DNA from 4 places in the Metabacillus indicus genome. Region 4 is predicted to be linked to each of the others. Evidence: riboswitches for the same ligand, from Rfam matches in the RefSeq annotation. Region 4 holds a riboswitch; each other region holds the start of a gene.
The links. Region 4 has a riboswitch for S-adenosylmethionine ahead of ACK1LH_RS09090 (YezD family protein). Riboswitches for the same ligand answer to the same signal wherever they lie in the genome.
Positions count from the first base shown of each region.

Region 1: linked by a shared signal. The riboswitch ahead of ACK1LH_RS01215 (LLM class flavin-dependent oxidoreductase) and the one ahead of ACK1LH_RS09090 (YezD family protein) in region 4 are both predicted to bind S-adenosylmethionine.
Region 2: linked by a shared signal. The riboswitch ahead of ACK1LH_RS04695 (MetQ/NlpA family ABC transporter substrate-binding protein) and the one ahead of ACK1LH_RS09090 (YezD family protein) in region 4 are both predicted to bind S-adenosylmethionine.
Region 3: linked by a shared signal. The riboswitch ahead of ACK1LH_RS18135 (methionine ABC transporter ATP-binding protein) and the one ahead of ACK1LH_RS09090 (YezD family protein) in region 4 are both predicted to bind S-adenosylmethionine.

Region 1 covers NZ_CP176757.1:207,520-215,215, reverse strand. Annotated here, with positions in the region: gene ACK1LH_RS01230 (UDP-N-acetylmuramoyl-tripeptide--D-alanyl-D-alanine ligase) at 118-1,485, opposite strand; gene ACK1LH_RS01225 (D-alanine--D-alanine ligase) at 1,585-2,670, opposite strand; gene ACK1LH_RS01220 (thioredoxin family protein) at 2,946-3,266, shown strand; SAM riboswitch class I at 3,324-3,430, shown strand; gene ACK1LH_RS01215 (LLM class flavin-dependent oxidoreductase) at 3,511-4,572, shown strand; gene ACK1LH_RS01210 (class I SAM-dependent methyltransferase) at 5,014-5,772, opposite strand; gene ACK1LH_RS01205 (DedA family protein) at 5,860-6,459, opposite strand; gene ACK1LH_RS01200 (hypothetical protein) at 6,590-7,288, opposite strand; gene ACK1LH_RS01195 (ABC transporter ATP-binding protein) at 7,285-7,696, opposite strand, start outside.
Region 2 covers NZ_CP176757.1:924,463-932,158, reverse strand. Annotated here, with positions in the region: gene ACK1LH_RS04705 (phytoene desaturase family protein) at 1-179, shown strand, start outside; gene ACK1LH_RS04700 (protein adenylyltransferase SelO) at 240-1,694, opposite strand; gene ACK1LH_RS04695 (MetQ/NlpA family ABC transporter substrate-binding protein) at 1,987-2,802, opposite strand; SAM riboswitch class I at 2,870-2,976, opposite strand; gene ACK1LH_RS04690 (phytoene/squalene synthase family protein) at 3,122-3,955, opposite strand; gene ACK1LH_RS04685 (phytoene desaturase family protein) at 3,948-5,423, opposite strand; gene ACK1LH_RS04680 (phytoene desaturase family protein) at 5,420-6,943, opposite strand; gene ACK1LH_RS04675 (hypothetical protein) at 7,102-7,696, opposite strand, start outside.
Region 3 covers NZ_CP176757.1:3,530,571-3,538,266, forward strand. Annotated here, with positions in the region: gene ACK1LH_RS18110 (SDR family oxidoreductase) at 1-317, shown strand, start outside; gene ACK1LH_RS18115 (alpha/beta fold hydrolase) at 320-1,276, opposite strand; gene ACK1LH_RS18120 (M20 family metallopeptidase) at 2,003-3,208, opposite strand; gene ACK1LH_RS18125 (MetQ/NlpA family ABC transporter substrate-binding protein) at 3,228-4,058, opposite strand; gene ACK1LH_RS18130 (methionine ABC transporter permease) at 4,071-4,721, opposite strand; gene ACK1LH_RS18135 (methionine ABC transporter ATP-binding protein) at 4,711-5,742, opposite strand; SAM riboswitch class I at 6,006-6,110, opposite strand; SAM riboswitch class I at 6,197-6,302, opposite strand; gene ACK1LH_RS18140 (DUF4395 domain-containing protein) at 6,368-6,790, opposite strand; SAM riboswitch class I at 6,939-7,045, shown strand; gene ACK1LH_RS18145 (alpha/beta hydrolase) at 7,117-7,696, shown strand, end outside.
Region 4 covers NZ_CP176757.1:1,815,929-1,823,624, forward strand. Annotated here, with positions in the region: gene ACK1LH_RS09070 (dihydroorotate dehydrogenase) at 1-843, shown strand, start outside; gene pyrF (orotidine-5'-phosphate decarboxylase) at 812-1,531, shown strand; gene pyrE (orotate phosphoribosyltransferase) at 1,528-2,160, shown strand; gene ACK1LH_RS09085 (hypothetical protein) at 2,196-2,456, opposite strand; SAM riboswitch class I at 2,628-2,733, shown strand; gene ACK1LH_RS09090 (YezD family protein) at 2,798-2,941, shown strand; gene ACK1LH_RS09095 (phosphoadenylyl-sulfate reductase) at 3,047-3,748, shown strand; gene ACK1LH_RS09100 (anion permease) at 3,803-4,825, shown strand; gene sat (sulfate adenylyltransferase) at 4,868-6,007, shown strand; gene cysC (adenylyl-sulfate kinase) at 6,024-6,617, shown strand; gene cobA (uroporphyrinogen-III C-methyltransferase) at 6,731-7,504, shown strand; gene ACK1LH_RS09120 (sirohydrochlorin chelatase) at 7,506-7,696, shown strand, end outside.

The sequences.
Region 1 (7,696 bases), 1.6 Mb from region 4:
TTGTCGTACTCGTTATCTCTCCATTTATTTTCTGAACGTCATGGACCAAGGTCCTTCCCTCTTTCTTTTCGTGTTTCTCTGACAGACAAAAGAAGGACCGGCTGCTTTATTTCATAATTAGAGAAGAGCTTGAACAACCTCTTCAAGCTTCATTCCGCGCGAGGCTTTTACAAGAACAAGATCTCCCGCTTTCGCCGTCTGCTTCAGACTTTTAATGAGCTCCTGCTTATCCTGGTAGACGTGAATCACTCCGTCATCAAGATTCTTTCTTGCCCCTTCGGCTATTTCTGCCCCAAGATTACCGTATGTGAAAAGATGCTGCGTTTCGGCTGCATCGATTGTTTCGCCAACTTCACGGTGAAATTGAACCTGCATGTCATCCCCAAGCTCGAGAATATCTCCAAGAACAAGAATTTTCCGGCTGTATCCGTCCAAGTCGCCCGCAAGCCTGATGGCAGCTTTCATAGATGTCGGGCTTGCATTATAGGCATCATTGATAACGGCAAGGCCGCCTTCTGTTTTCGTCAATTCAAGGCGCATGCCCGTCATTTGAATATTCTTCAGCCCTTCGCTGATTTTCTCCTCTGTCACGCCAAGGAATTCAGCTGCAGCAATGGCAGCGAGAGCATTCCCGACATTATGCTTTCCAAGCACAGGCAGGAACAGTTCTTCCCCGCGTCCGCGAATGGTAAAAAACGTGCCTTTTTCTGTGTGTCTGATTCCCTCGGGAGAATACGTGTTTTCAGCAGAAGCTCCGAATGAAACCTTTTTATATGAAGCGTTCTGAACACGCTCTTCAAGCAGAGGCTCTTCCCCGTCATAGATCAGCACACCTTGGGGTTTGAGGCCGCTGACAATTTCAAGCTTCGCTTTTGCGATTCCTTCTCTTGAGCCCAGATTCATCATGTGGGATTCCCCTATGTTGGTAATGATCGCAGCATCCGGCTTTGCAAGATTTGAAAGCAGTTCAATTTCCCCGAAGTTGCTCATGCCCATTTCAAGCACAGCTACCTCAGTATCTTCCGTCATGCTGAGAATCGTAAGAGGCATGCCGATATGGTTGTTGAAATTCCCCTGCGTTTTGTGGACACGGTACGTTGTTGAAAGCAGTGCTGCCACCATATCTTTAGTGGTTGTCTTTCCATTGCTTCCTGTCACGCCTACAACTTTCAGGTTCAGCTGGTCAAGGTAGCTGCTTGCAAGGGTTTGAAGAGCTTCCAATGTGTCTTCAACCAGAATGACGGCACCTGAAGGAGGGTTCGGTTTTGAACGGTTCCAAAGAGTGGCCGCCGCTCCATCAGCAAGAGCCTTTTCGGCGAAATGATGGCCGTCGAAGTTTTCTCCGGCTATCGGCACAAACAGCGTGCCTGCTTCAATCTTTCTGGAATCCGTTGTAATGCCGTGGATCATGGTGTTTTCATGTTGGGGCGCAAGGCCTGATCCTCCCGCCATTGTCTGAATGTCGCGTAAAGAACGTTTAATCATGCGCTGTAATCTCCCTTCTTTTATGTAAACTTTGTTCAAGCCTTCTGGACAATGAATAAGAAACACTATTCTTTAATGAATAGTGTTTCCAGGCTTTCCTTAAAACGTGTGTTTAATTTGCTGCTTGCCTTCGTGGCGTTCAAGGGCAAGCTCGACAAGACGCCCGATAAGCTCAGGGTACTCAACGCCTGTATGCTTCCAAAGAAGCGGGAACATGCTGTATGGCGTGAATCCCGGCATTGTGTTCACTTCGTTGATCAGCGCTTTTCCGTCTTCTGTCAGGAAAAAGTCTGCGCGTACAAGTCCTGATCCGTCGATTGCCTTAAAGGATTTAATGGCAAGCTCTTTAATCAGTTCATATTCTTCTTCCGTAACCTGCGCAGGAATCATCATGTCCGTGTCGCCGTCTTCGTATTTCGCTTTATAATCATAGAATTCTTTTTTAGGAGCAACTTCACCGACAACCGAACAGATCGGCTCATCATTTCCGATGACGCCGATTTCAATCTCGCGTCCGATGATGCCTTCTTCAATGATGATCTTACGGTCATAATCAAATGCCTCTGCGAATGCTTTTTCAAGTGACGCACGGTCTTTGCATTTGCTGATGCCGACACTTGAGCCCAGATTGGCAGGCTTAACAAAGCAAGGATAACCAAGCTCCTGCTCCACTTTATCGTAAGCTTCTTCAGGCGCCTTTTTCCACTCGCTCTTAATGTAGGAAACATAGTTAGCCTGCTCAAGTCCTGCCTGGGCAAACAAGTTTTTCATGATCACTTTATCCATTCCTGCTGCAGACGCAAGGACACCGTTTCCGACATACGGAAGGTTCAGAAGCTCAAGCATGCCCTGAACAGTGCCGTCTTCACCGTTCGGTCCGTGAAGAAGCGGGAATACTACATCAATTTGTTCGTTCGTTTCATCTGCTTTTGCAGGGAAAAGATCCTGATTGAGCGCAACCGGAGAAACCGCTGTGCCATTTTGGCTGAACTGAAGCTCAGCAGGTGAAGCTGCCGGCTCAGTAAGCTTGGGTCCGCGGAACCATTCGCCTTTTTCGGAAATGTAGATCGGATGTATATCAAATTTATTCGTATCAAGTGCTTTTATAACAGCAAGTGCCGTCTGCAGGGAAACCTGATGCTCTGCGGACTTGCCTCCATATAATAATCCAACTTTAATTTTCATGCGGATATCCCCCTAAGAAAAGTTCATCTCTACTATATTATCACTTTCGGCCCAAATTGTTATAGCCCATCATGGATTTCTTTATAACATTCGGGCAAAGGCACAATTTGCGTCCTTTAAAGGCGTTTCCAATTTCAGTAAGGCAGGCGATGTAAGCGCGTTTGTCTTTATCCTGTTTTTTGCCGGCAATCATTGCGCACTTTTTCATGCATCAGGCATTTCCTGCATGCAAAACACCTGTTTTGTATTAAAATAAGGGCAAGGAGGTCTGATTCATGAAACCAATTACATCAGAAGAACAGTTCCAAACATTAATTACCCAAGATCAAGAGGTGCTAATCAAATTTTTCGCAGACTGGTGCCCTGACTGTACAAGAATGAATATGTTTATCGGCGAAATTATGGAATCCTATTCCTCATATGAATGGTATGAAATCAATAAAGATGAGTTCCCTGAAATTGCAGAGAAGTACCAGGTTATGGGGATTCCGAGCATCCTGATTTTTAAAAACGGCGAGAAGCTCGGACACCTTCACAGTGCGAATGCAAAGACTCCCGACCAGGTGACGGAGTTCCTTCAGGAGAAGCTGGGCTGATTTTTTAGAATTGACATACTAATCAAATTATTTTATGATACAACTAATTTCATACGTTTCTTATCAAGAGAGGTGGAGGGATATGGCCCTTTGAAGCCTCGGCAACGGATCTGACAGCAGAAACCGTGCCAATTCCAGCAAACAGTTTGTTTGAAAGATGAGAGCTAGAACTTGCACAGCAGAACCAGCCTCTCTTGTCTAACAAGAGGGGCTTTTTTATGCAGATTAGAGAGGGGATTCCGCAATGAAATACGGTTTTTGGCTGCCAATCTTCGGGGGATGGCTCAGAAATGTAGAAGATGAAAAAATGCCTCCTACTTACGCCTACGCAAAGGAAGTTATCCAAAAAGCAGAGGAGTGGGGCTACGACACCACCCTTATCGCCGAGCTTTACTTAAATGATATTAAGGGACCTGAGCATGATTCGCTTGAAGCCTGGACGACTGCTGCCGCTCTTGCCGCCGTCACAGAGAAAATTGAAATTATGACAGCAGTCAGACCCGGCTTCCACAACCCTGCTGTCACGGCAAAGATGGCAGCAAACATTGACCACATCAGCAATGGGCGGTTTACCCTGAACGTTGTTTCCGCCTGGTGGGAAGAAGAGGCACGGCAGTACGGCGGCATTTTTACAGAGCACGACGCGCGCTACGACCGGACCGAAGAATTTATTGAAGTCCTGAAGGGGCTTTGGGAAAAAGAAACGTTTACGTATCAGGGAAGGTTTTATGACCTGATGAATGCCCGCCTTTCACCGAAGCCGGTGCAAAAGCCTAATCCAATTCTCTATGCAGGAGGAGAAAGTCCGCGCGGAAAAGAAACGATCGCTGAGCATTGCGATGCTTATGTGATGCACGGGGGAACGGCAGACGAAATCAAAACGAAGATTGACGGCATGAAGCAGCTGCGGGCAGCACGCGGAAAAGAGCCCTTTCAATCGTTCGGAATGGCTGCCTACATCATCTGCCGGGATACCGAAGAAGAAGTGCAGCAGGAGCTGAAGCGGATAACAGATGTTAAAGAATCTTCCGCCTATGCAGGTTACAAAGACTTCACGACGAAATCCCAGCTTGAACAAAAGCTTGAGCTCTATGACTATTCGGTTTCAAACCGCGGGCTTCGTCCAAATTTGATTGGCACTCCTGAGCAGATTGCTGACAAGATCCTTGAGTATGAAGAGGCAGGACTTGATTTACTCCTCCTCCAGTTCTCGCCGCAGCTTGAAGAAATGGAGCGCTTTTCATTACAGGTCATGCCGCTTGTGGAAAAGAAACGGAAAGAAAGCACGTTTTCATCGTTAACTTGATTGATTGACGCAGAAAAACGCTTGGATCTTATTTGCCAAGCGTTTTGTGCGTTATTTTCAATTTAGCACTTAACGTACCCGTTCCCTTGCGCTCCAGTCACTTGCTTTCCGCGGGGAGTGCCTGGAGCCTCCTCGCTGCGCTTGCGGGGTCTCCAGCGCCCTCTTCATCCCCAGAAAAGCGGAAGCGCCCGTTTTGCTCCGGCAGTCAGATAAGAAATCACCCGAAAAGTCCGGTTTTGACTTTTTGGGGGATTTTGTTCTGACAGAGGAGCCTGAGCGCTGCAGCTGGACAAGGAGTCAAGTGCCTTCCGATTCAGTCCACTTTATTTTCTGGATGTATTGGCTAAAAACTGTAATCAATCAACTGTCAGCAAAAACCACCGAGGCACCAATTTTCCGGGACTTTAACCAGTACCGCCCTTCAGCCCTCTTCCCTTTTCATCATTCCGGTTTTACAGCTTCAAACGTAATCGTCTGCCGGTCATGCTCCGGTGCTGCTCCATATGTATAGTCCGCAGAAATTACAATGTCTGTAAAGCCGAGGCGTTCTAGTACCAGCTTAAATTCCTTCACTCCGTACCACCTCATGGCAAACCTCTGCAGCTCGGTTTCTGAAAGCTTTCCGTCTTTCCACTTTTCATACTTCAGATAGGTCACGGAATACTGCTCAAGCACGCTGTACTCAACCTGCTTTGCCTCCATTGTGATGATGTGCTGATCGGGCGTTTCCCACATGCTGGTGAACACCTGATTCAGCTGCTTTTCCGGCTGCAGGTCAAGATCCAGAATAAGTCTGCCGCCCTCTGTTAAATGCTCATAAAAATTCTTCAGCGCATGAACAGATTCCCTCCGGTCTTCAATCAGCAGAAATGTGCCTGCAGGCAAAATAATCGCCTCGAATTTGCCCGGAAGCTTAAATTCACTCATGCTTGCTTCTGTGAGCACTGGACGAAGTCCCCTTTCCTCACATCGCTTCCGGCATGAATCAAGCATATACGCAGAGTTATCTAAGCCTTCAATGGCGAATCCATCCTCGAGCAAAGGAATGTACACTCTTCCGGACCCCGCACCCGGCTCAAGGATTCTCCCCTTCACTTCACGCAGACGTTCCCGGTAAAACTCAAGATCGCCAAAGGAATGGCCCACCGGCTTGTCTAAATCATATACTTCTGTTGCTAGCTTGCTGTACTGGCTGAACATTCATATCCCCCTTGCCGCGCATTCTACTATTATTAATAGCCCTAAACGCATCCAACATACATTTAATCAAACGTTTGTTTAATTCGCTTAGATTCTCTTTTCTCCTGCTTCATTTTTTTTCATTAAATAATAGCCAATGCCTGCAAGCGTCATAATGAGAATCATCGGCAGCACGTACGGCTCTGCATTTTCTTTGATCTGTGTCCAGTTTGTGCCAAGCTGAATGCCCATATATAAAAAGAAAACAGTCCAGGGAATCATGGCTGCAGCCGTGTATACGGTGAATCTCCATAGCGGCATTTTCCCAATCCCGGCAGGAATGGAGATGGCATGCCTCACAACTGGGATAAATCTTGCCGTGAAAATAACGCCCGCTCCGTATTTTTCAAACCATTTTTCAGATAGATCCAGATGGTGGCTGCTGATGAAAAGATATTTTCCAAACTTCTCAAGAAAAGGTCTTCCTCCGTAATACCCCATCCAATAAAGAAAAAGCTGCGCTAAGGTTCCGCCGACAACTCCGGCGATGACAGCTCCTGTAAAGTCTACCCGGCCGAGTGAAATCAAATATCCTCCGTAGCCAAGCACAATTTCACTCGGAATGATTTCAATCATCAAACCGAGCGCAATCCCGTAATAACCAAGATCTGCAAGCGTCTCAAGCAGTGAGTAAATTAGCTCCTTCATAATGGCTCCTTTTCTCTTCATATTTCAGCAGCCTGTGCGGCCAAGCCTTTCACACATATATATGCTTGTTCCTCTTCCTCTAATCTCTTAAAAACTGAAAAAAGCAAACCGGAAACGGTCTGCTTTCTCTTTATCTTGTCATCACCGATTTGGCAGCGGCACCTATGAGAATAAACCATCCTAACACTAATAGAAGTGCTCCAACCCCCATCAGGCCTCCGTGGTATGCAAGCGCCTGTTCTCCTCCAAATTTGAATATTACTGCGATAAATTCATCCCGAACGGCCGGAATAAACAGAAGGACTGCAGCAAGACCAATAGCAGCATATCCGCCAAGGAGGCCAAAGCGGTAAAAAATACTTCCAAGCACAAAGAACATGGCCTGAAGAAAGAAGCAAATGGCAGTATCCACATAAAAATTCGTCAAATACGGGAACTCACTTTCAAGGATCATCGATAGGTAGAACAATTTCAGCTCGCCTGGTCCAAAGGCTTCCATCGCTTCGAGCACCATAATCAATACCGTATGGGAAGCAGCCATAAACAATGCAAGCATCAGCAGGAACAAGCTTGTCGTCACATAATAATTCCGTCTTGTCGCACCCATTTTGATGCTGAACGGATACGTTTCTTTTACTGTCAGGAAACCGGCAATCGAGCTGAAAATGTAAACGGCCATTCCGCTTGAAACCGTCAAATTGCCTCCAGCTGATAACTGAATTCCGTAGGATAAAGCCATACATGCAATGAGAATACTCCAGAAGATCGTAAGGGAATTACGGATGTCCAATACTTCAAACAACAGTATGCCGCGGCACTGTCTGATCATGCTGATACCCCGCCTTTCGTTTTTTCTGTCAAGTAAACCATCAATTCCTGCACAGGCACATGCTCTACTTTGAGTCCTGCTTTTTGTGCCTCTGATTTGCTTTCCCCGTACAGCACCGCCTGTTCCATGCTGCCGAATGCTTTGCGGTGAATGACATTCTTTCCTGCTGTAAATGCGGATACATCTGATCTTGGGCCGTTTACGATAAACGACTCCTCACGCAGCTCATCGGCATTTTTCTGCATCAAAAGCTTTCCGTCCGAAACAATCAGCACTTCTTCAAGCAGCCTGCTGACTTCATCGATAAGGTGTGTGGAAAGGATGAACGTTCTTTCCTGGACCTCATATTCCTCCAGCAGAAGATCATAAAACCGGCTTCTGGCTGCAGCATCAAGGCCGATATACGGT
Region 2 (7,696 bases), 890 kb from region 4:
TTTACGGCATCTCAGCCAACAGAAAAATGGATGCCTTCCTCCGCCCTTCCAATTTTTCAAAAGACATCCGCAATCTTTCCTTCGTTGGCGGCAGCACCCATCCCGGAGGAGGTTCACCAATGGTAACCTTGAGCGGAATGAACGTCGGAGAGGCTGTTGCTTCGAGGTACAGAAACTAAAAAACTGTTTCCCTGAATGCGGGAAACAGTTTTTTATTAGCTCATTGCTGCTTTATGATTTCACGTACCGCAATAAGTCTTGTAAGGCTGGTCGCCACTCGGAGGAAGCTTGCAGTATTCTTCCTGTTCCGGGGAGTACGCATAAGGATTTTCCAATACACGCAGCAGCTTCTCAGTCACACTGTAATCTCCATCTGCCGCGGCTGCAATCGCCTCTTCTACCCGGTGATTGCGGGCAATGACTGCGGGGTTGCTGTTTTTCATCAGCTGCAGCGAATCCTCTTTTGATTGCGTCTGCCTGCCCAGCCGCTCTTCCCAAAGACGGTTCCACTTTCCGAACTCCTCTGATTGAAACAGGGCAGAGTCCCCGTATGAACCAGTCGTGAGCGACCTGAATGAATTTGTGTAATCCGCACGATGCTTCTGCATCATCTTCAGCCATTCCTGAACGAGAGATCCGTCCTCTTCTTCCTGATGGAACAATCCTAATTTTGCCCTCATTCCATTAAGCCAGTTCTGCTTATATAAATCACTGTACGCTGAGAGGGCATCCTGCGCGATCTCAACCGCCTTTTCCTCATCCTCATGAAGCAGCGGCAAAAGTGATTCTGCCAGTCTCGCAAGGTTCCAGCCGCCGATGTAAGGCTGATTGCCGTATGCATAGCGACCGTTTACATCAATGGAGCTGAATACGGTTTCCGGATCATATGTGTCCATGAAGGCACATGGTCCGTAATCGATCGTTTCTCCGCTGATTGTCATGTTGTCGGTGTTCATGACACCGTGAATAAATCCTGCAAGCTGCCATTTCGCAATGAGGTCAGCCTGCCTGTCAATCACTTTCTTTAAAAAAGACAGATAGGCGTTTTCACTTTCATCAATCTCCGGATCATGCCGCTTAATTGCATAGTCAGCAAGCGCCTTTAAATCCTCTATGCTTCCCCAGTTAGCCGCATACTGGAAGGTGCCAACCCTGATGTGGCTTGAAGCGATCCGGGTCAGAACCGCACCAGGCAAAAATGATTCCCGGATGACAGGGTCTCCCGTTGTGATCACTGCAAGACTCCGTGTCGTCGGGATGCCAAGGCCATGCATGGCTTCACTTATGATGTACTCCCGAAGCATCGGACCAAGAGCAGCCCGGCCATCGCCTCCCCGGGAGAATTTTGTCCTTCCTCCGCCCTTCAGCTGAATATCGATTCGTCTTTCATCCGGCGTCAGGTGTTCACCAATCAGGATTGCCCGGCCGTCGCCAAGCATAGTAAAATGGCCAAATTGATGACCTGCGTATGCTTGTGCAAGCGGCTCTGCACCGTCCGGAATCCGGTTTCCTGCAAAAACGTCCGCATCCTTTTTTAATGTGTCAGCACCGAGCCCGAGAGAAGCAGCCAGTTTTTCATTGAATAGCACAATCTCAGGAGAACTTGCCGGAGCCGGTTTCTGACTGGCAAAAAAGAGTGACGGAAGACGCATGTAGCTGTTGTCAAAGTTCCATCCGCTGGTTAATTTTTTCATCCTGTCTCCTTTTCTATCCTTATTTGGTTATTTTCTGTTATGACTCAATTATTTCAGAGGAAGCGGAATTACTCAAGAAAGAACAAAAGCGCAAGCGCCTTGAACAGATCCGATAGGCAGATAAGAATCCGGCAGAAAAGTCCGGGTTTGACTTTTTTGCTGGATTTGTTCTGACAGAGGATCTAGGCGGTGGAGCTGGACGCAGAACACGTTTTAATGTTTTTTACAGCCCATTTTTTATAATTTCCATCAGAAAAACAGCCCGAAACGGACTGTTTTCATTCTGCTCTATTCATTTCCCTTCCATCCACTCTGGCTTTCCGAATCCTTTAAAATCTTTGTCTATCGCTTTCTCAAACTCGTCTGATTCAACAACGTCTTTAATATCCTCAGCGATTTCAGATTCTGCGTCTTTTGTATTCATCACAACACGATTGCGGTGCACGTCATTCATATTCTCCAGAGTCACCGCATCCGCAAGGTCCATTTTAGCCGCAAGGGCAAAGTTCCCCGGCACGGCAGATAGGTCGGCATCTTCTACAGCTCTTGGAAGCTGCGCAGCTTCAATCGGAAGGAACTTCAGTTTTTTAGGATTCTCTGTCACATCTTTTTCAGATACTTGAAGCGGGCTGACCTCTTCATTTAACTGAATCAGTCCTGCGTCCTTCAGAATATGAAGCGCCCTGGCAGCATTCGTCGGATCGTTCGGAATAGCGACTGACGCGCCATCTTTGACTTCATCAATCTTCTTTACCTTGTCTGAGTACAATCCCATTGGAGCCGTCGGCACTGTGATAATTTCCGAAAGTTCCAGTTTGCTTTGCTCAGCAAATGTTTCCATGTAAATTTTGTGCTGAAAGAGGTTGGCATCGAGTTCATCATTGCCCAGGGCATTATTGGGCTGAATATAATCGTTGAACTGAACCACCTCAACTTCATATCCCTTTTTTTCAAGACCGGGTTTAATAGCCAGTTCCACCATATCTGTGTAGGGACCGGCTGATGCGCCGATTTTAATTTCTTTCTTCTCTCCGTTAGTTTCCTCTGCGCCGCACGCAGACAGGATTCCCGCTCCTGCTACTAATAATGCCAACACCATTTTCTTCATGTCTTTTTCCCCCTAAATAAATAAAAAAATTCCTCCTTCATTCAGAAAGAGGAATCGTATATATGACGACTTATCTTTCAGAATGAAGGACATTCTGCAGGATTTAGCACCGTTCCATTTAAGGAGGTTGCCGGACGTCGCAGGGCCTGTTCCCTCAGTCACTCTTGATAAGCAAGCTATTAAATTGAATAACGTAATCTTATACTGCGTAATGGGTTCTGTCAATCATTATTTTAGAATAATCAAAATAGTGAGATTAACAGACTGCCAAAAAGCACCGTCCCGATGAAGACGGTGCAGCGCTGAGCTGTGTTCAAAATCAGATTTGCGAAAGAATCGCATGTTTTTCTTCACTTGACACAAAATTCCGCTCACCGAACACATTGTAGTCATTCAAGCGGATTTTATTAAGGATTGCACGGTAGAAGTGTCCGGCAGCTTTCACAGGTGCGCGGGAATGCAGAGGATATTCATGCATAGTCAGCATCGCTGTATCGTAATGCTTTTCCGCTTCTGCGGCAAGATGCTCCCACACTCTGATAAATTCAGGGGTTACCTTCTGCTGCTGCAGATCAAATTCGGTCATTTTATGTTTTGCCATTACCTCTTCAGGGACGTAAATGCGGCCGCGTTCGAGATCTTCTCCGATATCCCTGAGGATGTTCGTCAGCTGCATGCCGAGTCCAAGAGCGATAGCCCCTTCGCGAAGAACGTTTGTCTTCTTCGGAGCAAGCACCGGCAAAAGCATGAGGCCGACTGTGCTTGCAACGTGATACGAATAATCAAGCACTTCTTCCATAGACTGATAGCGGATTTTGACAAGATCCATTCCCTGGCCTTTAATCATGTCCCGGAAGGCTTCCACATCCATATCGTAATTGGTGAATGTATCGTGCAGGGCCACCCACATGAAATTATCTTTAGAGTAATCCCCTCTTAGAAAAGAGTCGAATTCAGCCGTGAATTCCATTAACTCTTCACTTGGCCTCTCTCCCTCGTCTACGATGTCATCGACGATTCTGCAGAAGGCGTATACAGCCCACACTGCTTTTCTTTTTTTAGGAGGCAGAAGCGAAAAAGCTTTATAGAAAGTTTTAGAATGATGCCGGATGACTTCTTCACATTGCTGATAGGCCTGTTTTAAATCAACCACTCAGACTCACTCCTTCCCTCTCTTTGTTTTGATGATCGGATAAGATGGCAGAAACCATCAGCTTCGCCCCCTGCATAACGATTGGGATCCCGCCTCCGGGGTGGATCGAAGCTCCTGCTGCATAAACGTTTGTGAGCTTGGATGGTTTAACCTGCGGTCTGAACACGCCGGATTGGAACAAAGTCGGAGCGATGCCGAAGCTTCCTCCCTGAAAGAGTCCTTCCATTTCTTTGTCATCCGGTGTTCTGACTTTTTTCCACTGGATTGACTTTCTGAGACCGGGAAATCCTCTTTCTTCAAGCTGATCAATAACCTTTTCAACAAAACCTTCCTGTTCCCCCCAGTTGATCGAACTGCCTGATGGCACCGGCACAAGTGCATATAAAACGCCGTGGCCCTCGGGTGCAAGTGAGGAATCGATTACAGAAGGATGAAATGCGTAGATGGAAGGATCTGACGGAACTTCTTTCGTTTCAAAGATTTCTTTCATATGCTGCTGAAAATTCGAGCCCATAAAAAACTGATGCACAGGTGAATCCGTGTAGACTTTGTCCAGTCCGAAGTAAAGCAGAACACAGCTGGATGACGCCGTATAGTTTCTTGCAGGCATTGACTCCTTTGGAATCATCTTTGATGCGCCTGGAAAATCGCCGTTTAAAACAAAGGCATCCGCCTTGACTTCTTCTCCGTTTACAATCAAAGCCGCTGCTTGATCGCCCTCTGTCACTACTCTTTCAACATTAGCATTTTTCATCACCTTTACGCCAGAATTTAGAAGGGCATTTTCAAGAACCGTTACAAGAGAAGCATAACCGCCTTTCAGATAATAAATGCCATGCTTGTGCTCGCTGAATGAAATGAGCGAATAAAGGGCCGGTGAATCAAGCGGATTGCCTCCAATATAAAGTGTCTGCAGGGAATAGGCCTGCCGGATTCTCTCATCCTGAAAATAGGCTTTTAACGAGTTGTTTACAGATTTATAAGCTTTCAGGTGCACGAGCGTTTTCAGGTTGTTGCGCGTCCAGAACGTTCGCTTATCGTGAAAGGATTTCTCGAGAAACTGGTCCTTACCAAGGTTGAAGCGGATTTCCATGTCTTTCATGAACTGAACGAAGCCCTCTTCATTTCCCGGAAAGTTCTCCTTTATCTCCTGGATCTGCCGTTCAATGGAATTATATTTCGTGTACGAAGATCCGTCTTTAAAGTGCAGTTTATAAAGCGGATTGATATTGATTAATTCGTACTGATCACGGCTAATTCCTGCTTCATTCAAAATGGATGTGAGCATTTCCGGCAAAAGAACAATTGTCGGGCCCTCATCAATCCTATACCCCTGCTCTTCTGTAAAGGCAAGCCTTCCTCCAAGTCTGTCTCTCTTTTCAAACAAACTGACCTCATATCCTTTTTTCCTGAGCATCAGAGCTGAAATAAGCCCGCCAATGCCGCCGCCCGCTATTGCAATTTTCATAGTGCATTCCCCAATTTCTTTTCAGATTTGATCGGTACAGCATGACTGGTTTCGTTCAATATGGCATTGGTCGTGATCCTTGCTGATTCTAGGATGGTTGGAAGCCCGCTGCCCGGATGAGTTCCTCCTCCGACAAGCCAGCAGTTGTTCAGCTCTTCAAATTTGTTGTGGGGTCTGAGCACCATCATCTGTGTCAGCTGATGGCCTAAATTAAAGGTTGCTCCTTTATAGACAAGAATGTCTTCTTCCCAGTTCTTCGGCGTAATGATTTTTTCCGTTTCAATATGATTTTTCAAGTTTTTAAACTGCGTTTTCCGTTCAATTGTCTCAAACACCAGTTCCCGGAACTCTTCCTGATGCTGTTCCCAGTCAATATTGCTGAAGTTGTTTGGTACCGGGGCAAGTATGTAAAGCGCAGACTTGCCTTCAGGCGCCAGAGTATCATCTGTTGCAGCCGCATTCTGAATATAGATGGACGGATCCCCTGACAGCTTGAGGGTTTTCGTGATTTCCTCTACGTTTCTCTTATAATCTTCAGAAAAAACGATTGTATGGTGAGGCAGATCATATTTTTTATCGAGACCGAGGTAGATCATGAAGGTTGAACAGGAGTATTTTTTCTTCTCCAGTTTTTCTTTTGAGAATTTCTTTAATGTACCCGGTTCAACGAGATTTGACATAACGTGGGCGAAATCGCCGTTGATGACGACTTCATCAGCAGCTGCTGTCGTTCCGTCTTCAAGAATGACGCCTTTCACATCCTTGCCTTGGAGCAGCAGTTTTTTCACTCCTTTTCCGAGGTGGATCGTGCCCCCATGCTCTTTAAGCACAGCTGCCATTGCTTTTGACAGCTGGTTTACTCCGCCTCTTGGATGAAAAATTCCATATTCATGCTCCATAAAAGAAAGGATCGAAAATGCGCCTGGACATTCCCATGGTGACATGCCAAGATACTTGGACTGAAACGTAAAGGCATATTTGACTCGTTCGTCTTTAAAATACTGAGATAGAACATCGTAAAGTGATTTGGTAACCGTCAATTGCGGAAGAGCCTTGATGACCTTCCAGCTCAAGTAATGACTGAAGCGGTCCATTTTGCTTTGCAGAATCGGAGTCAATGCCGCCATTTTTCTGCGCGTATCGTTCATGAACCTGTTATAGCCTTTGCCGTCCCCCGGCGAAAACTCTTCTAATCTCTCGACCATTTTTTCCGGATTTTTTGTCATTTTTAAGGACTGATCGTCAAAAATCAGTTCGTACATTTCTTCAAGTTCAATCATGTCCATATAATCATGAAGGTTTCTCCCGGCTGAAGCGAAAATCTCTTCAGCAATATGGATCATGCTCAAAAAGGTCGGCCCCATATCAAATGTGAATCCGTCCAGTTCAATGGAAGCGTTGCGCCCACCGACATATGGCTGTTTTTCATATACGTCTACCTGGTACCCCTGACTTGCTAAATTCATGGCAGCTGCCAAGCCGCCAGGCCCTGCACCGATGACGATGATTTTTTTAGCCATGTTTTACTCCTCCTAATTCCTGTACAACAGTTATACAAACATTATACAATTCAATTTATTAAAACACAATCAATTAGGTTCTCCCTTTTTTTACTATTCCCTAATAGGTACGATTTCAGCAGCTTTTCAGATCATTTGACGCACATAAAAAAGCCCGGCTATTTCGCCGGACTCGCTTCTATCATATTCACCGCTGCTTCAAATGTAAGAATTTCGTTCTCCCAAACGGCATTTCCCTTCATGACCTGATCTTTCAGTCCCAAAGGCACAACATAAACGCCGTTCACTGGTCTGAGCTCTTTCACTTCTTCTCCTTCGAGATAATAGATCTCAAATTCCGGTTCTCCTTCTCTGTTGGCAGCACTCAGCGTGAAAGTGTTTGAGTAATAGGTATCAAGCACATCACCTTTCAGGCTGTTTGTATAATATGGGTCTATTTTCTTGGTACAGCCTTTAACTTTAAACTTGCAGTATTCAGGCTTGATAGACTCAAGCGTTTTCTCATTCCATACGACCGATATAACCGGCGGTTTGGACAAGTCCGGTAAATCGTCATCTTCCTCTCTGCCGCTGTTCCATATGGCTATAAATAAGGGGACTCCAATAAAAACAAGAACAAGTGCAACAAATGCAGTGTCCCATTTCGTTCCTTTCACCGGCTCATGCTTACGGTGATACAAAAGCCATTCATCAAACAGAAAATATAAAAACCCTGCGAAAACAGTCAGGAGAATTCCATAAACCTCCCGAAAA
Region 3 (7,696 bases), 1.7 Mb from region 4:
CCCTGATTGAACCGGGCTCCTTTTCTACGAACATCTGGACAACGGGAAGAAAAGTATCTTCCATAGAAGATTCACCGTATCTTGTGTATATGAATGCCATCGAAAACGAACTTGAGCAGGGGAAAGATAAGCTCGGGGACTCGGCTGATGTCGCTGAACTGATTGTTAAGCTGTGTTCAAAAGATTCATTGACCAAGCTCAGATATCCGGCTGGAAAAGGCGTCCGGATATCTCTGTTCTTAAAACGGATTCTTCCCTGGCGCATGTGGGAATCCATACTTATTGGCAAGCTGCTTGGAAAAAAGACCGAATTGTAACCTTACTTTTTTAGAAACTCTGTCGTATACTCGCTTATTTCCGCTGACTTTGTCCAGTGGAGATAATGATGACCTGTAAGTGAAACAAGTTTATGTTCCTCCGCAGGACTCATTTGATCTCCATAAAATGCTTTGATCTTTTCGTCCTTCTCTTTTTGGTCCTTGTCCATCGCTTGAAAAATCATGACGGGAACATGCGGCGGGAACGTCATAACTTCTGTTTTTTCCGCATTCCTGTTCAGTTCATTCGCTTCATCTATGACGTTTTTATTGTAACTTTTCCATGCGGCAATTCGTTTGGTCATATTCAGATTCTCCTCTGAATACGTTCCTTCCCCTGTAATGGGAAGAAAGTCTTCAGGTGTGAATACAGCCGCCCACCTGGCAGCACCAAGAACAGAGGCAGCACGAACGAACGAAGGAACCGACGGAGCCTTTTCGTTAAAATACTCAAAAGCCTTTGGCAGGGTTGGATCTATTCCGATAATAGCTTCAATTTCATCTGGATAGGCATTGGCATAATACATGCTGTAGACCCCTGAGACGGAATGCGGCATCAAAACATACGGACCTTTGATGCCGGCTTTCTTCAGCGCCGTCCGCACCTCTTCCACCATATTTTCCACAGTGCGCGCTTGCTTTGTCCCATCACTCCATCCATATCCGAATGGTTCAGCGACCACGACCTTGTGGTTCTTTGAAAGTTCATTTACCAGCGGTTCAAAATCAAGAACTGGCGCAGCCGTTCCGAGTCCGCTTAACAGCAAAATCGTATGTTCCCCTTCACCCTTTGTGTAAACGTGCATGCTCCTGCCGTCTATTTCGACAAGCTGCCCCGGAGCCTGGTATTTCTTCTGCTCATAGAGTGTGATCCCTTGATGAAGGATGAAGCTCAGCAAAATGACAGCTCCGATAAGCAGAAAAAGAGTTCGGATGATTTTTTTCCAATTTGTTTTCATGGTTTGTCCCGCTTTCTTTAGTAAAGGTATTCACATAGATTAGCGGACAAATGTTAAAAAAGAGGTGTGATTATGGGAATATTTTGTTTAAATTTGGCATCGCGGAGAGTTGCGACAAAATGGGGAACCATCAATTGAAAGGTGGCAGCATTTTCGGGAATGGCGCCACTTTTGAGAGTCTCTTCACTCGAAAAGTTGCACCACTACGCAGAATGGCACCACATTTGAGAGTCTTATCACTCGAAAAGTTGCACCACTACGCAGAATGGCGCCACTTTTGAGAGTCTCATCACTCGAAAAGTTGCACCACTACGCAGAATGGCGCCACTTTTGAGAGTCTCTTCACACGGAAAGTGGCACCACTACGCAGAATGGCGCCACTTTTGAGAATCTCATCAATCGAAAAGTGGCACCACTGTGCAGAATGGCGCCACATATTAGAATCTCATCACTCGAAAAGTGGCACCACTACGCAGAATGGCGCCACTTTTGAGAGTCTCTTCACTCGGAAAGTTGCACCACTACGCAGAATGGCACCGCATTTGAGAGTCTCTTCACTCGGAAAGTGGCACCACTACGCAGAATGGCGCCACATTTGAGAGTCTCATCACTCGAAAAGTGGCAGCATTCTGGGTGAACTGTTGAACCCTTTATATACATTAAAAGATCCGGACTAATTACAGTCCGGATTTTTCTTTGGCTGAATGATTTTCTTCAAGTCTCTTCCTATCCCTCCAGTTCCTTCCGCTGCCTGAATTCTTCCTTAATCTCATCCAGAAGCACAGGGTTTGTCAGCAGCTCAAGCGCTGTCAGGGCAAGGCCTTTTGCACCGAGCAAAAGCGCTGCGTCCCCCTGCTCTGATTTGGCTGCCTCCCTGAATTCGTCTGTATGTCCGACGAGGGTATCGGGTCCGATTTTGATATACGGATGGATCGTCGGAACAACGTGGCTGATGTTGCCGGCGTCCGTTGAGCCGAGGCCTTCGCGTTCAGACGTTTCCACTGTTTCTCCGAGACTTTCAAGCTGTTTTTTAAAAACGGAATCAAACGTCCGGTTGAGCACCAGGTTATCGACTTCATTTTGAAAAGCAATGACATTCAGCTTAGCGCCTGTCGCCAAGGCTGCTCCCTGTGCTGCAGCTTTGATGCGTTCTGTTGTCTCTGAGCATTTTTTTCTCGTTGCCGCACGGATGTAGAACCGTGCTTTTGCATAGTGCGGAACTATGTTCGGGGCATCGCCGCCGTGCGTGATGATTCCGTGAATTTTCACATCATCTGTTACATGCTGACGGAGGGCATTGATGCTGTTGAAAAGCTGAATCACTGCATCCAGGGCATTGATTCCCTGATGAGGAGCAGCTGCAGCATGCGCCGGCTTCCCGATGAATTCAAAATCGAGCGGATCCACTGCAAGGGAGTTTCCCGTTATTCTCGTTGCGTTCGATGGGTGCACCATCAGAGCGGCATCGATACCTTCAAGCAGCCCGTGTTTGACAAAGCTACCTTTCGCACTGCCGTTCGGGCCGCCTTCTTCCGCTGGTGTTCCCAAAACGACTACTTCTCCGCCAATTTCGTCAATCTGTCTGCCGAGGGCAATCGCTGCTGCAGTGCTTGCGGTGCCGATGATGTTGTGGCCGCAGGCATGGCCAAGTCCCGGAAGCGCATCGTATTCCGCCAGAAAAGCAACAGATGCCCCGTTTTTTAGCGGCGATTTCTTCCTGGCCAGAAACGCCGTCTCATGTCCTGCGACTCCGCGTTCAACTGTAAACCCTTCTGACTCAAGCAAGTCGGAAAGGAGCTTTGAAGCAAAGTATTCCTCATTGCCGATTTCAGGATTTTCATGAATCGAATGGCTAATTTTCAGGTACTCTGCCTTTCTTGATTCGATTTCATCAATGATCTGCTCTTTAAGCGTAACAGCTGCTGTGCTCATGCTCTTTCCTCCTCAATGATTATTCTCCAATTTCACTTAGAGGGACAAACGTCGGAATCGTGGCTCCATCGTATTCTTTTTCAATAAATTCAGCCGTGTCTTCCTCCTGGTAAAGCTCAACGATGCGTTTCAGTTCTTTGCGGTCCTTGTCTTCTGTGCGTGTTGCGATGATGTTGATATAGGGTGTGGCTGTGTCATCTTCATGGAAAATAGAATCCTTGATCGGGTTAAATCCTGCATCAACAGCAATTCCGTTGTTGATGATAGAACCTGCTACATCGGGAAGAACACGCGGTGTCTGGCCTGCGACGACAGGCACGATTTCAAGGTTTTTAGGATTTTTGACGATTTTATCGAGAGATCCGTTGCCGTCAAAGTCTTCAGGAAGTTCAATTAAACCGGCTGCCTGAAGAAGAAGGAACGCTCTTCCCATGTTTGTCGCTTCATTCGGAACTGCAATTTTTCCGCCTTCCGGAATGTCTTCAACAGATTTGTATTTATCCGAGTAGAGGCCAAGAGGTGCGATGACCGTTGTTCCAATAGGAGTCAGGTCAAGATTGTGTTCTTTTTTGAAGGCATTAAAGTAAGAAATCGTTTGAAACGCATTGGCATCCAGCTCGCCTTCTGAAAGCGCAAGATTCGGCTGTACATAATCTGAAAATCTGACAATCTCAATGTTGATGCCTTCTTTTTCTGCCTTCTTGGCAACAAAATCCCAGATGCGGTTATCAGATCCGCTGACGCCGATTTTCACATCCACCTCTTCTTTTCCGCTAGCTGTTTTATTTCCGCATCCCGCAGCAAAAGCGGCGAGTGCTGCAATCAGTGTTAAAATAATCCATTTTTTCATCATTGTTCTCTCCTATCGTCTTCTGATTTTTTTCGATAAAATGTTTCCTGAAGTCTGAAGTCCCTGAACAAGGACAACAAGAATGGCCACTGTAATGATCATGACAACCGTGTCAAAGCGCTGGTAGCCGTATGTAATGGCGAGATCTCCAAGTCCGCCTCCGCCGACAGCCCCTGCCATCGCAGATGCACCGACAAGTCCCACTGTCGCAATCGTCAGACTGAGAACAAGTGAGCTTAATGCTTCAGGAACAATAAACTTAAAGATGATCTGGGTCGGCGTTGCACCCATTGCTTCTGCCGCTTCAATGACTCCCGGGTCCACTTCAAGCAGCGAGTTCTCTATTAATCTGGCAATATAGGGTCCTGCGTAAAAGACAAGCGGCACAACAGCTGCAGCTGTTCCGATCGACGTTCCGACAATCAGTCTCGTCAGCGGAACAATCGCCACCATCAAAATGATGAACGGCACAGAGCGGAAAAGATTCACAATCCCGTTCAGGATGTTAAAAATAATGGCGTTTTCCCATAGATGTCCCTTTCGGGTGATGACCAGCAGCACGCCGAGCGGAAGGCCGATCAACGTGGAGAAAAGCAGGGAAAAACCGGTCATTGCGAGTGTTTCGACTAAAGCATCGATTATTTGCTGAGAATCAACTAGCATGTGCATTCACCTCTTTCACTGATACGTTCTCCTGGTTCATCACCAGAAGCGCTCTTTTTATTTCACTTTCCGTTCCCTGAAGTTCAACGATTAAATGTCCAAATGGAATCCCCTGAAGCTCCGTGATGTTGCCGAACAGCACGTTGATATGGAGGTCAAATCGTTTCGCAATCTGCGAAAGCAGCGGCTGACCTGAGGATTTTCCGACAAAATTAATTTTGAAAATCTGTCCCTGGCTGTTTTCTTCCTGAACAAGTTTCAGAACCGATTCAGGAATCGAATCATTCAGAACAGAGCTGACAAAGTTTGAAGCGGTTTTTGTTTTTGGATTTGAGAAGACCTCAAACACAGAACCTGATTCTATGATTTTTCCGCCTTCGATCACGGCTACTGTATCGCAAACCTCTCTTATGACTGACATTTCATGCGTGATCATGAGAATCGTAATGTTGTATTCCTCGTTGATTTTTTTCAAAAGCTTCAGAATCGAAGCTGTCGTCTGAGGATCAAGTGCCGAGGTAGCTTCATCGCACAGAAGAATGGATGGCTGGGTAGCAAGTGCCCTTGCAATTCCGACGCGCTGTTTCTGGCCGCCTGATAACTGATCAGGGTACTGATTCGCTTTGTCCTCAAGTCCTACAAACGAGAGCAGCTCAGCAACCCGCTCCTTAATAACTTTCGGCGAGGCCTTTGAGAGAAGCAGCGGCATCGCCACATTTGCATAGACTGTCTTTGAATTAAGCAGATTAAAGTGCTGAAACACCATGCCGATTTTCCGTTTGACTCCGCGCACATCCTTTTTGGAAAGCGCCGTTAAGTCGAGACCATCCACGATGATCTGCCCTGCAGTTGGACGCTCGAGCAGATTCACTGTGCGGATCAGGGTGCTTTTTCCGGCTCCGCTAAAACCGATGACTCCGCATATTTCCCCTTTTTTCACTTCCAAATCAATGCCGTCAAGAGCTTTCACTTCATTGCCGCCGCTCCCGTATACCTTTGTGACACCTTTAAATTCAATCATGTATGTAACCTCCCATTTATTTGCAAGAACAAAAGCGCAAGCGCCTTGGTCAGATCCGATAGGCAGATAAGAATCCGACGGAAAAGTCCAGGTTTGACTTTTTTGACGGATTTGTTCTGACAGAGGATCTAGGCGCTGGAGCTGGACGAGGATAACTTAGTTATGTTATCCACAGACTTTTACTCTTTATAATTTCATTAACAACAAAAAACCCTCTTCTATCCGACAAGAAGAGGGCATGGCATTACGAATCACCGGTTCTCTTCTCATCTCCCAGGCTATCGCCTGCTGGAATTGGCACAGTACTTTTTCGAAAGTCCGCTGCCGAAGCATCATGGGGCCAGTCCCTCCGCTTCTCTGGATAAGAAAATCATGATTTAGTTTTAAACAAAAATAAAAACCTCTCCCTGAAAGACAGGAAGAGGCTGGATCTGCAAAAAAAGACCGTTCGCTCTTCTCATCTCTCAGGCTGCACGCCTGCTGGAGTTGGCACAGTTCTCATAATGAGTCCGCTGCCGAGGTTTCAAAGGGCCATATCCCTCCACCTCTCGTGATAAGAAGCTATATTTTCGATGTGTCTTACTTTACTCCGGTATTTTCTGAAAGTCAACACTTTTTTAAAAAATCAGTTGGACTGTTTAGAAAGTCTGCGGTATTTATACTGCTGCCACTGAAAACGGATAAAGCAGCCGATGCAAAAACCGAGAATCGCGACAAATGCAGCAATGGCAACCATCGCAGTCGCCGCATAGGCTAGCGCCGTCCAGTCAAGCATGTATCCGGCAAACCCAAGGCTCAGGCAGATCACTGCTATCACCTGATTAAACTGCTGCTGATCAAAATCTTCCTGTATATAGGCTGAAGGCTCTTTTTTCAAAAAGGTGCCGGCAGCTTTCATAATCGGGTTTACTTTAAACAGCAGTCCCATAATTCCCGCCGTAAGAGGCACCAGTAAAAAAGCGCCCATGCCGCTGATCAAGAATGCTGCAGCGGATAGCACAATCACCCATTGATTAACTAATACTAAAGGTTTTGGAATGGTTTTCACACTAAAACCCACCTGTCTGATTGGAATATAAGTATTTTACTCCAGGGAACCAATTTTGTGAAGAGGATTGCTTCAGGAAGTGATTGACAGTTATCTCTTCATCATGATAAGATCGTTAAAACCAACTAAACCAATAAGAATTAAATATAATCTATCAAGAGTGAACGAGAGATCTGGCTCCATGACTTCACAGCAGCCGCCGCTTGCCGGAAAGGTGCTCCAACCAGCAAAGCACGATGCTTTGGCCGATAAAGACAAAACCCTCTCTTGTCAGCTGTAAGCAGGAGAGGGTTTTTTAGTTCAGAATTGATTGGGAGGAAATGATGATGACGAAGAAACATGTGCCTGTCCTTGCAGGAGCTGAAAGTTTTTTTCATAAAGGAAATGAGATCGGCATTCTTCTGTGCCACGGATTTGCCGGTACTCCCCAAAGTGTTGGCGAGCTCGGAAAACTGTTGGCCGCAAAGGGATATACCGTTTATGCCCCGCGCCTGAAAGGCCACGGAACCACTCCCCTAGACTTTGAAGACTGCTGCTTTACAGACTGGATTCAAAATATCGAAGAAGCTTATAAAAAGCTTAAAAAAGTGTGCCGCAGAATCTTTGTTGCAGGACAGTCCATGGGCGGAATTTTAGCGGCTCACCTTGCCTGCAGACACCAGGATATTGACGGCCTGATCACCATCAATGCTGCACTCAGTGTTCCGGGCTATGAGGTTTTTCAGCACGAGATCGAACCCCGTTTTATTCCAGAAGGAAAACCGGATATCAAAGCGGACGATATAGAAGAAATTACGTATGAAGCCGTTCCGATTAAAGCCGTACACAACCTGCTGACGCTCATTAAAACAACGAAGCCCGTGCTGTCTGAAGTAACCTGTCCGACCCTGATTTTCAAATCAGAAG
Region 4 (7,696 bases):
TATGATCTGAACAAACTTGGAGCCATCATGATTAAGGCAGCAACGGCCGAACCGAGATTTGGAAATCCGACGCCGAGGGTGGCTGAAACAGAAGCGGGCATGCTCAATGCAATCGGCCTGCAAAACCCCGGACTGAAAGGTATCCTTGAAAATGAACTTCCCTGGCTTGAGTCATTCGATGTGCCGGTTCTTGCAAATGTGGCGGGCTCAGCAGAAGAAGATTATGTAGAAGTCGCAAGAGAGATCAGCAGGGCGAAAAATGTTCACGCGCTTGAACTGAACATTTCCTGTCCGAATGTGAAAACCGGTGGAATTGCTTTCGGTACAAACCCCGAAATGGCAGCCTCCCTTACGCGAGCAGTTAAAGCTGTGTCAGAGGTGCCTGTTTATGTCAAGCTGTCACCGAACGTCAGCAATATCACGGAAATTGCCAAAGCGATCGAAGCGGCTGGAGCAGATGGATTAACGATGATCAACACGCTCATCGGAATGAGGCTGGATTTGAAAACAGGAAAGCCGGTTCTTGCAAACCGAACAGGAGGATTATCCGGTCCTGCCATCAAACCGGTAGCCATCCGCATGATTCATGAAGTCAGCCAGGCTGTATCCATTCCTATTATCGGCATGGGCGGTGTTCAGACAGCAGAAGATGTTCTTGAATTCATGTATGCGGGGGCAAGCGCCGTAGCCGTAGGAACAGCCAACTTTGTAAATCCATTCGTCTGCCCTGAAATCATTGAAGAACTGCCTCATGTCCTTAAAAAATATGGGTTTGACCACATTACAGAATGCATTGGAAGGAGCTTTAAGCATGAACGAGAGACCGCTGATTATCGCGCTTGATTTTAAGGATGCTGCGGAAACAGGAGAATTCCTGAAAAAGATGTCCGGACAAAAGCTGTATGTAAAAGCAGGCATGGAGCTCTTTTACCGGGAAGGTCCTGCAATCATCGATCAGCTGAAATCAGGCGGACATGAGATTTTCCTTGATCTTAAGCTCCATGATATTCCCGAAACAGTGAAAAAAGCGATGAGGGGTCTTGCCGGACTCGGAGTCAATCTGGTCAATGTGCATGCTGCCGGCGGCAGTGCCATGATGGAATCTGCAATGGAAGGTCTTGAGGCCGGAACACCTGCAGGCTCCAAGCGTCCCGCCTGCATTGCTGTCACTCAGCTGACAAGCACATCGGCAGAGATGCTGAAGAAAGAATTGCTGATCGGCAACAGCCTTGATGATACGGTGCTAAGCTACGCTAAGCTTGCGGCGAAAAGCGGCCTTGACGGTATTGTCTGCTCTTCTCTGGAGGTGCCCCGCATCTACAGCGAGCTTCCAGCCTCGTTTATGACCGTAACACCCGGCATACGCATGAGCGGAGATGCAGTAAATGACCAGGTCAGGGTGGCAACTCCTGAAAAAGCGAGAGAGCTTGGGTCAACCGGAATTGTGGTCGGACGGAGCATCACTAAAGCACCGGATCCGCTTGCGGCCTATACTCAAATGAAAAACGCCTGGGAGGGACTGCCTGTATGAACCATCAAATTGCAGAACAACTGCTGACAATCGAAGCTGTATTCCTTAGCCCGAATGATCCGTTTACATGGTCAAGCGGGCTCAAATCACCGATCTACTGCGATAACCGCCTCACGCTTTCTTATCCGGAAGTAAGAAAAAACATTGCAGAAGGCCTGTCGGCTCTGATCAGAGAGCATTATCCCCAAGCTGAAATGATAGCAGGCACGGCTACTGCAGGAATTCCTCATGCTGCATGGGTAAGTGATCTTCTGAATCTGCCGATGTCCTATGTGAGAAGCAAGCCAAAGGGACACGGAAAGGGCAATCAGATTGAAGGAAAGATCCGGGAAGGACAGAAAGTGGTAGTAGTGGAGGATTTGATTTCAACCGGAGGAAGCGTTATTACGGCGGTCAAAGCCCTTAGAGAAGCCGGATGCGAAGTGATCGGCGCTGTATCCATTTTCACATATGAACTGCAAAAAGGGACAGAGATGCTTGAGGAAGAAGGCATTCATTCCGTATCACTGACGGACTATTCATCTCTGATTGAAACAGCTCTGAAAAAAGGCTCCATTCAAAAAGAAGACTTAGCCAAGCTGAAGAAATGGCGTGAAAATCCATCGTCAGAAGAATGGCTGAACGTATAAATGATAAAGGCATCAGAAGCAGCTGATGCCTTTTTTTATTTCCATATCAGCACGCTTCCGGAAAAAGCCAGTGTGCTGATCAGCAAAAAGCCAATTCTGAATCCTTTTTTCTGCCAGGGTGCAGGCAGCAGCTTCCCGCTGAGTTTAAATCCCGCAGAACCGAGCATTCCGAAACACTTCATCACTCCGCGTTCCTCTTTCATTTTTTCAAAAATGGCTGGGTCATCAATCTCCATTGCCGCATAAGCTAATGAAAATCCGCCTAACGCATAAAAAACGGCAGCTGCACTTAACAAGATAAAAATAACTCCCACCTCCCGGACGAACTATAGTACACCTTATTCCGGCGCTGTATATCTAGCACTTTTTTATCAATAGTTCCTAAAAAGAGTCGTTTTTTTAATTCCGATAGAAAAACTAAGGTTGACAGTGACTGCAATTGTGATAAAATTTAGAAAAATATAATAAACTTATCCAGAGAGGCGGAGGGAACTGGCCCGGTGAAGCCCGGCAACCTGCATGCGTGCAAGGTGCTACATCCAGCAAAATGAAACCCATTTTGGAAGATAAGGTTGATGCCTGAACAGTCTTTCAAACCGGAAGGCTTTTTTTAATGGGAAAGAAACGGGGGACCACTGTGGGTACTGATCAAAAACTTGACGCGGTCATCGACAGGCTGAAGGAAATGCTGAACACAATGAGCTATGGTTCTGTGACACTGATCGTTCAGGACGGAAAAGTGATTCAGCTTGAGAAAAATGAAAAAATAAGAATGAAATGAAAAATGCTGACTGGATAAACTGGAGGCATTTTAACGAAAGCGGGCTCCTGTCCTACTATTAAAAGCTTTTTGTACAGGACCTGAAAAAGTGAGGAGAAGACCAGCATGCTTACGTATAAAACATGGCAGGAGCATGAACAGACTTTTGAAACAGACGACGGGTACAGCGGCGCATTGAATGTGCTGAACTGGGCTTACGGCCATTACGGCGAAGAGATTGTCTATGCCTGCAGCTTTGGCATTGAGGGCATTGTTCTCATTGACCTGATTTCAAAAGTAAAACCGGATGCGTCGATTGTGTTTCTTGATACAGATGTTCATTTCAAGGAAACATATGAAACCATTGAACGTGTAAAAGAAAAGTATCCCAAGCTCCGAATTACGATGAAAAAACCAGCCCTTACCCTTGCAGAACAAGCTGAACAGCATGGAGATAAGCTGTGGGAAACAAATCCGAATCAGTGCTGTGCAATCAGAAAGCTTCAGCCGCTGAATGAAACACTCTCTCAGTCAAAAGCGTGGATTTCAGGGCTTCGGAGAGAGCAGTCTGAAACAAGGAAAAATGTGCAATTTATCAATAAAGACGACAAGTTTCAGTCGGTAAAAGTCTGTCCTCTCATTCACTGGACGTGGAAAGATGTCTGGCGCTATGTTCATAAAAATGACCTCCCTTATAATCCGCTCCATGATCAGGGATATCCGAGCATCGGCTGTTTCCACTGCACGCAGCCTGCGTTCAGTGCAGATGATCTGCGCTCAGGCAGATGGAGCGGCCAGGGCAAAACAGAATGCGGCCTGCATGGATAAGGAGGGATTGCGGTGCTTGAACTGGGTGCGCTTGCCATCAGTCTCTTTTTCGCCATGAATATTGGAGCGAGCGGGGCCGCTGCTTCCATGGGAGTAGCTTACGGTTCCGGTGCAGTTCCGAAAGCCCGGCATGCCCTTTTTATATGCGCCATCGGTGTTTTTGCAGGCGCGTATCTTGGCGGGGGAGAGGTTGTTAAGACAATAAGTGCCGGAATTATTCCGCAGGATATCATTGATGTGAAAGTTGTTCTGATCATTATTTTGTCTGCGACAAGCTCGCTGTTTCTTGCAAACCTGCTGGGAATCCCGCTTTCAACAAGCGAGGTGACGGTTGGAGCCGTTGTGGGAGTGGGAGTTGCCTATCAGATCCTATTTATTAAATCACTGATGATTATCATGATGTTCTGGGTGATTGTTCCTGTCGCAGCTTTCGGAATTGCCTGGCTGTTCGGCAAAGGGCTTTATAAAGTGCAGCATAAACCGTTCTTTAAAGACCGTCCGCTCCTTACAGGCATCCTGATACTGGCAGGATTTTTCGAGGCTTTCTCAGCTGGAATGAACAATGTGGCAAACGCAGTAGGGCCGCTTGTCGGGGCTGGCCTGATTTCCGTGCCGGACGGGACCCTGCTCGGAGGAGCATTTGTTGCTCTTGGAGCGATTTTTCTCGGCAAAAAAGTGCTTGAAACAAACGGTAAGAAAATTACCCGGTATTCAAAGCCTGAAGGCATTCTGATTTCCGGTACAGGAGCAGGACTTGTGATTGCCAGTTCCATTTTCGGACTTCCCGTCCCTCTGACGCAGGTGACCTCATCAGCTATTATCGGACTTGGAATGGCGAAAAGCGGGAGCGAGATCCTTCAAAAGCACATTGTGAAGAAAATCATCCGAATCTGGATTGTTTCACCGTTGTTTTCACTTGCCATATCGTATATGCTTGTCAAACTGTTTTTGGAAAAGGATATGTACTCCCTTATCGTTCTTCTGAGTGTCATGCTGGCAACACTTGGTGCACTGAGCCTGATGAAGGCGATAAAGGATGAAAAGCGTGCCGTGCATGAAGAAGGCGGAGGCATTTAACATTAAAACCAATTAAAAAGGTCAGTTTAGGAGGAAAAATAAATGAGTTTACAGCCGCATGGTGGAGTATTAGTTGATGTATACAATCCTGAAGTAACTGCACATGAAATCGATCAGGTGATCGAAATTGATGCAATGGCTCTCAGCGATCTGGAATTGATCGGAATCGGAGCCTACAGCCCGCTTACGGGTTTTTTAACACAAGAGGATTATGAAAGTGTAGTCACCAGCATGAGACTTGCAGACGGCACAGTCTGGAGTATTCCGATCACGCTTCCGGTTTCAAGAGAAACAGCAGCGTCGCTGAAGACAGGAGACAAAGCAAAGCTTCAGTATGGCGGCGAAGTGTATGGGCTGATTGAAATCGAAGATCTCTATGAGCCGGATAAAACGAATGAAGCGATCAATGTTTACGGAACAGCGGATCTCGCCCATCCCGGAGTGAAAAAACTGCATGAAAGAGAAGACATCTATGCAGGAGGCAAAATCACTCTGATCAAGCGTCCCGATAAGCCGTTTAAAGAATATACGTTTGATCCATCAGAAACAAGAGCGATTTTTAAAAGTAAAGAGTGGAAAACCGTAGTCGGCTTCCAGACAAGAAATCCTGTGCACAGAGCACATGAATACATCCAGAAAGCTGCCCTTGAAACAGTTGACGGATTGTTTCTGAATCCTCTTGTCGGCGAAACGAAATCTGATGATATTTCAGCAGAAATCCGCATGGAGAGCTATGAAGTATTGCTTAAAAACTACTATCCGGAAGAACGAGTGGAGCTTGGCGTTTTCCCTGCTGCGATGAGATATGCAGGACCAAGAGAAGCGATTTTCCATGCGCTTGTCCGCAAAAATTACGGATGCACGCATTTTATTGTCGGAAGAGATCATGCAGGCGTCGGTGATTATTACGGCACATATGATGCTCAGAAGATATTTGACCAATTTGAAGAAGCGGAGCTTGGCATTAAGCCGATGAAATTCGACCACAGCTTCTACTGCAGCAAATGCGAAAGTATGGCTACAACGAAAACGTGCCCTCATGACAGCGCAGATCACGTCATTCTCTCAGGCACAAAGGTCAGACAGATGCTGAGAAACGGCGAAGTGCCGCCAAGCACATTCAGCAGGCCTGAAGTGATTGAAGTATTGATCAGCGGACTAAAAAAAGAAGTCGTTTCGTAAGAAGGGAGAAACAATGATGAGCAGCAATATCGTATGGCATCAAGCATCTATCGCAAAAGAAGAACGGCATAATAAAAACAAGCATCAAAGCTTTATCCTCTGGTTTACAGGGCTGTCTGCTTCAGGCAAGTCTTCTGTCGCAAACGCATTTGCACGGACATTGTTCGACCGCGGCGCCCAGTCATTTGTGCTGGATGGAGACAACGTGAGACATGGACTGAACAGTGATCTTGGCTTCGGTGAAGAAGACCGCAAAGAAAATATCCGCCGGATCGGCGAGGTTTCAAAGCTGTTTGTGGAAAGCGGGCAGATTGTCCTGACGGCGTTTATTTCACCCTACCGCGCTGACCGCGATCTTGTCAGATCGCTTGTCGGAGAGAATGAATTTCTTGAGGTCTATGTGAAATGTTCTGTTGAAGAATGCGAGAAGCGTGATCCTAAAGGTCTTTATAAAAAAGCGAGAAATGAAGAGATTAAGAACTTTACGGGAATCAGCGCCCCGTACGAGGAACCTCTTCATCCCGAAATTATTCTGGACACCGAAAAGCACTCAGTAGAAGAGTGTGTCAAACAGCTGACAAAAGCTTTGATTGAAAGAGGCTTGATTTAACAAAAATATTCTAAAAAATGCTCCGTTTTCCTGATATAGTAGACTGTAAGAATCACTACATCACACGCCGAACGCAGCGAGGCAGTTTTCATATAAGTAAGGAGAGTCTATCAATGGGGAATGTTTATTTAGTAGGTGCAGGACCAGGTGATCCTGAACTGATCACGTTAAAGGCTGTTAAATGCATTCAAAAGGCCGATGTCATTTTATATGACCGCCTTGTGAACAAAGAATTGCTTTCCTATGCAAAAGAAGGTGCAGACCTTATTTACTGCGGAAAGCTGCCAGATTATCACTTAATGAAGCAGGAAACAATCAATCATTTTCTTGTCCGCTACGCTAAAAGCGGAAAAATCGTCACCCGTCTGAAAGGCGGAGATCCGTTTGTGTTCGGCCGGGGTGCAGAAGAAGCGGAAGCCCTTGTCAAACACGGCATCCCGTTTGAAATTGTACCCGGCATCACATCTGGAATAGCTGCTGCTGCATATGCAGGGATTCCCGTCACACACCGTGATGTGAGCGCAAGCGTTGCCTTCGTTGCAGGGCACCATAAAAACGATGAAAAAGAAGAGCAAAAATGGGCAAGTCTTGCAAAAGGGATTGATACACTTGCAATCTATATGGGAGTGGGGAATCTGCCCTATATTCAGGAGCAGCTGCTGAAAAACGGAAAGTCCAAAGATACCCCTGCTGCGCTTGTTCACTGGGGAACGACTGACGTTCAGAAGACTGTAACCGGAACGCTTGAAACGATTGCAGAGATTGCCAGAACTGAAAAAATCACGAACCCCAGCATGATCATCATCGGAGAAGTTGTCCGCTACCGCGAAAAAATCAGCTGGTTTGAGGAAAAAGCCTCTAAAGCTGCCATCAGCGGGGTGCTTTAGGATGAAACAGGCTGTTCTATATGTCTGCCACGGCAGCCGGATCAGACAGGCCTGTGATGAGGCTGTCTCCTTTATCAGGCGGGTCCAGCCGCACATCGAAGCGGATATTCAGGAAATTTGCTTTCTTGAACTGGCCGAGCCCTCCATTGAAGAAGGATTCGCTGCATGCGTCAGAAAAGGGGCTGAAAAAAT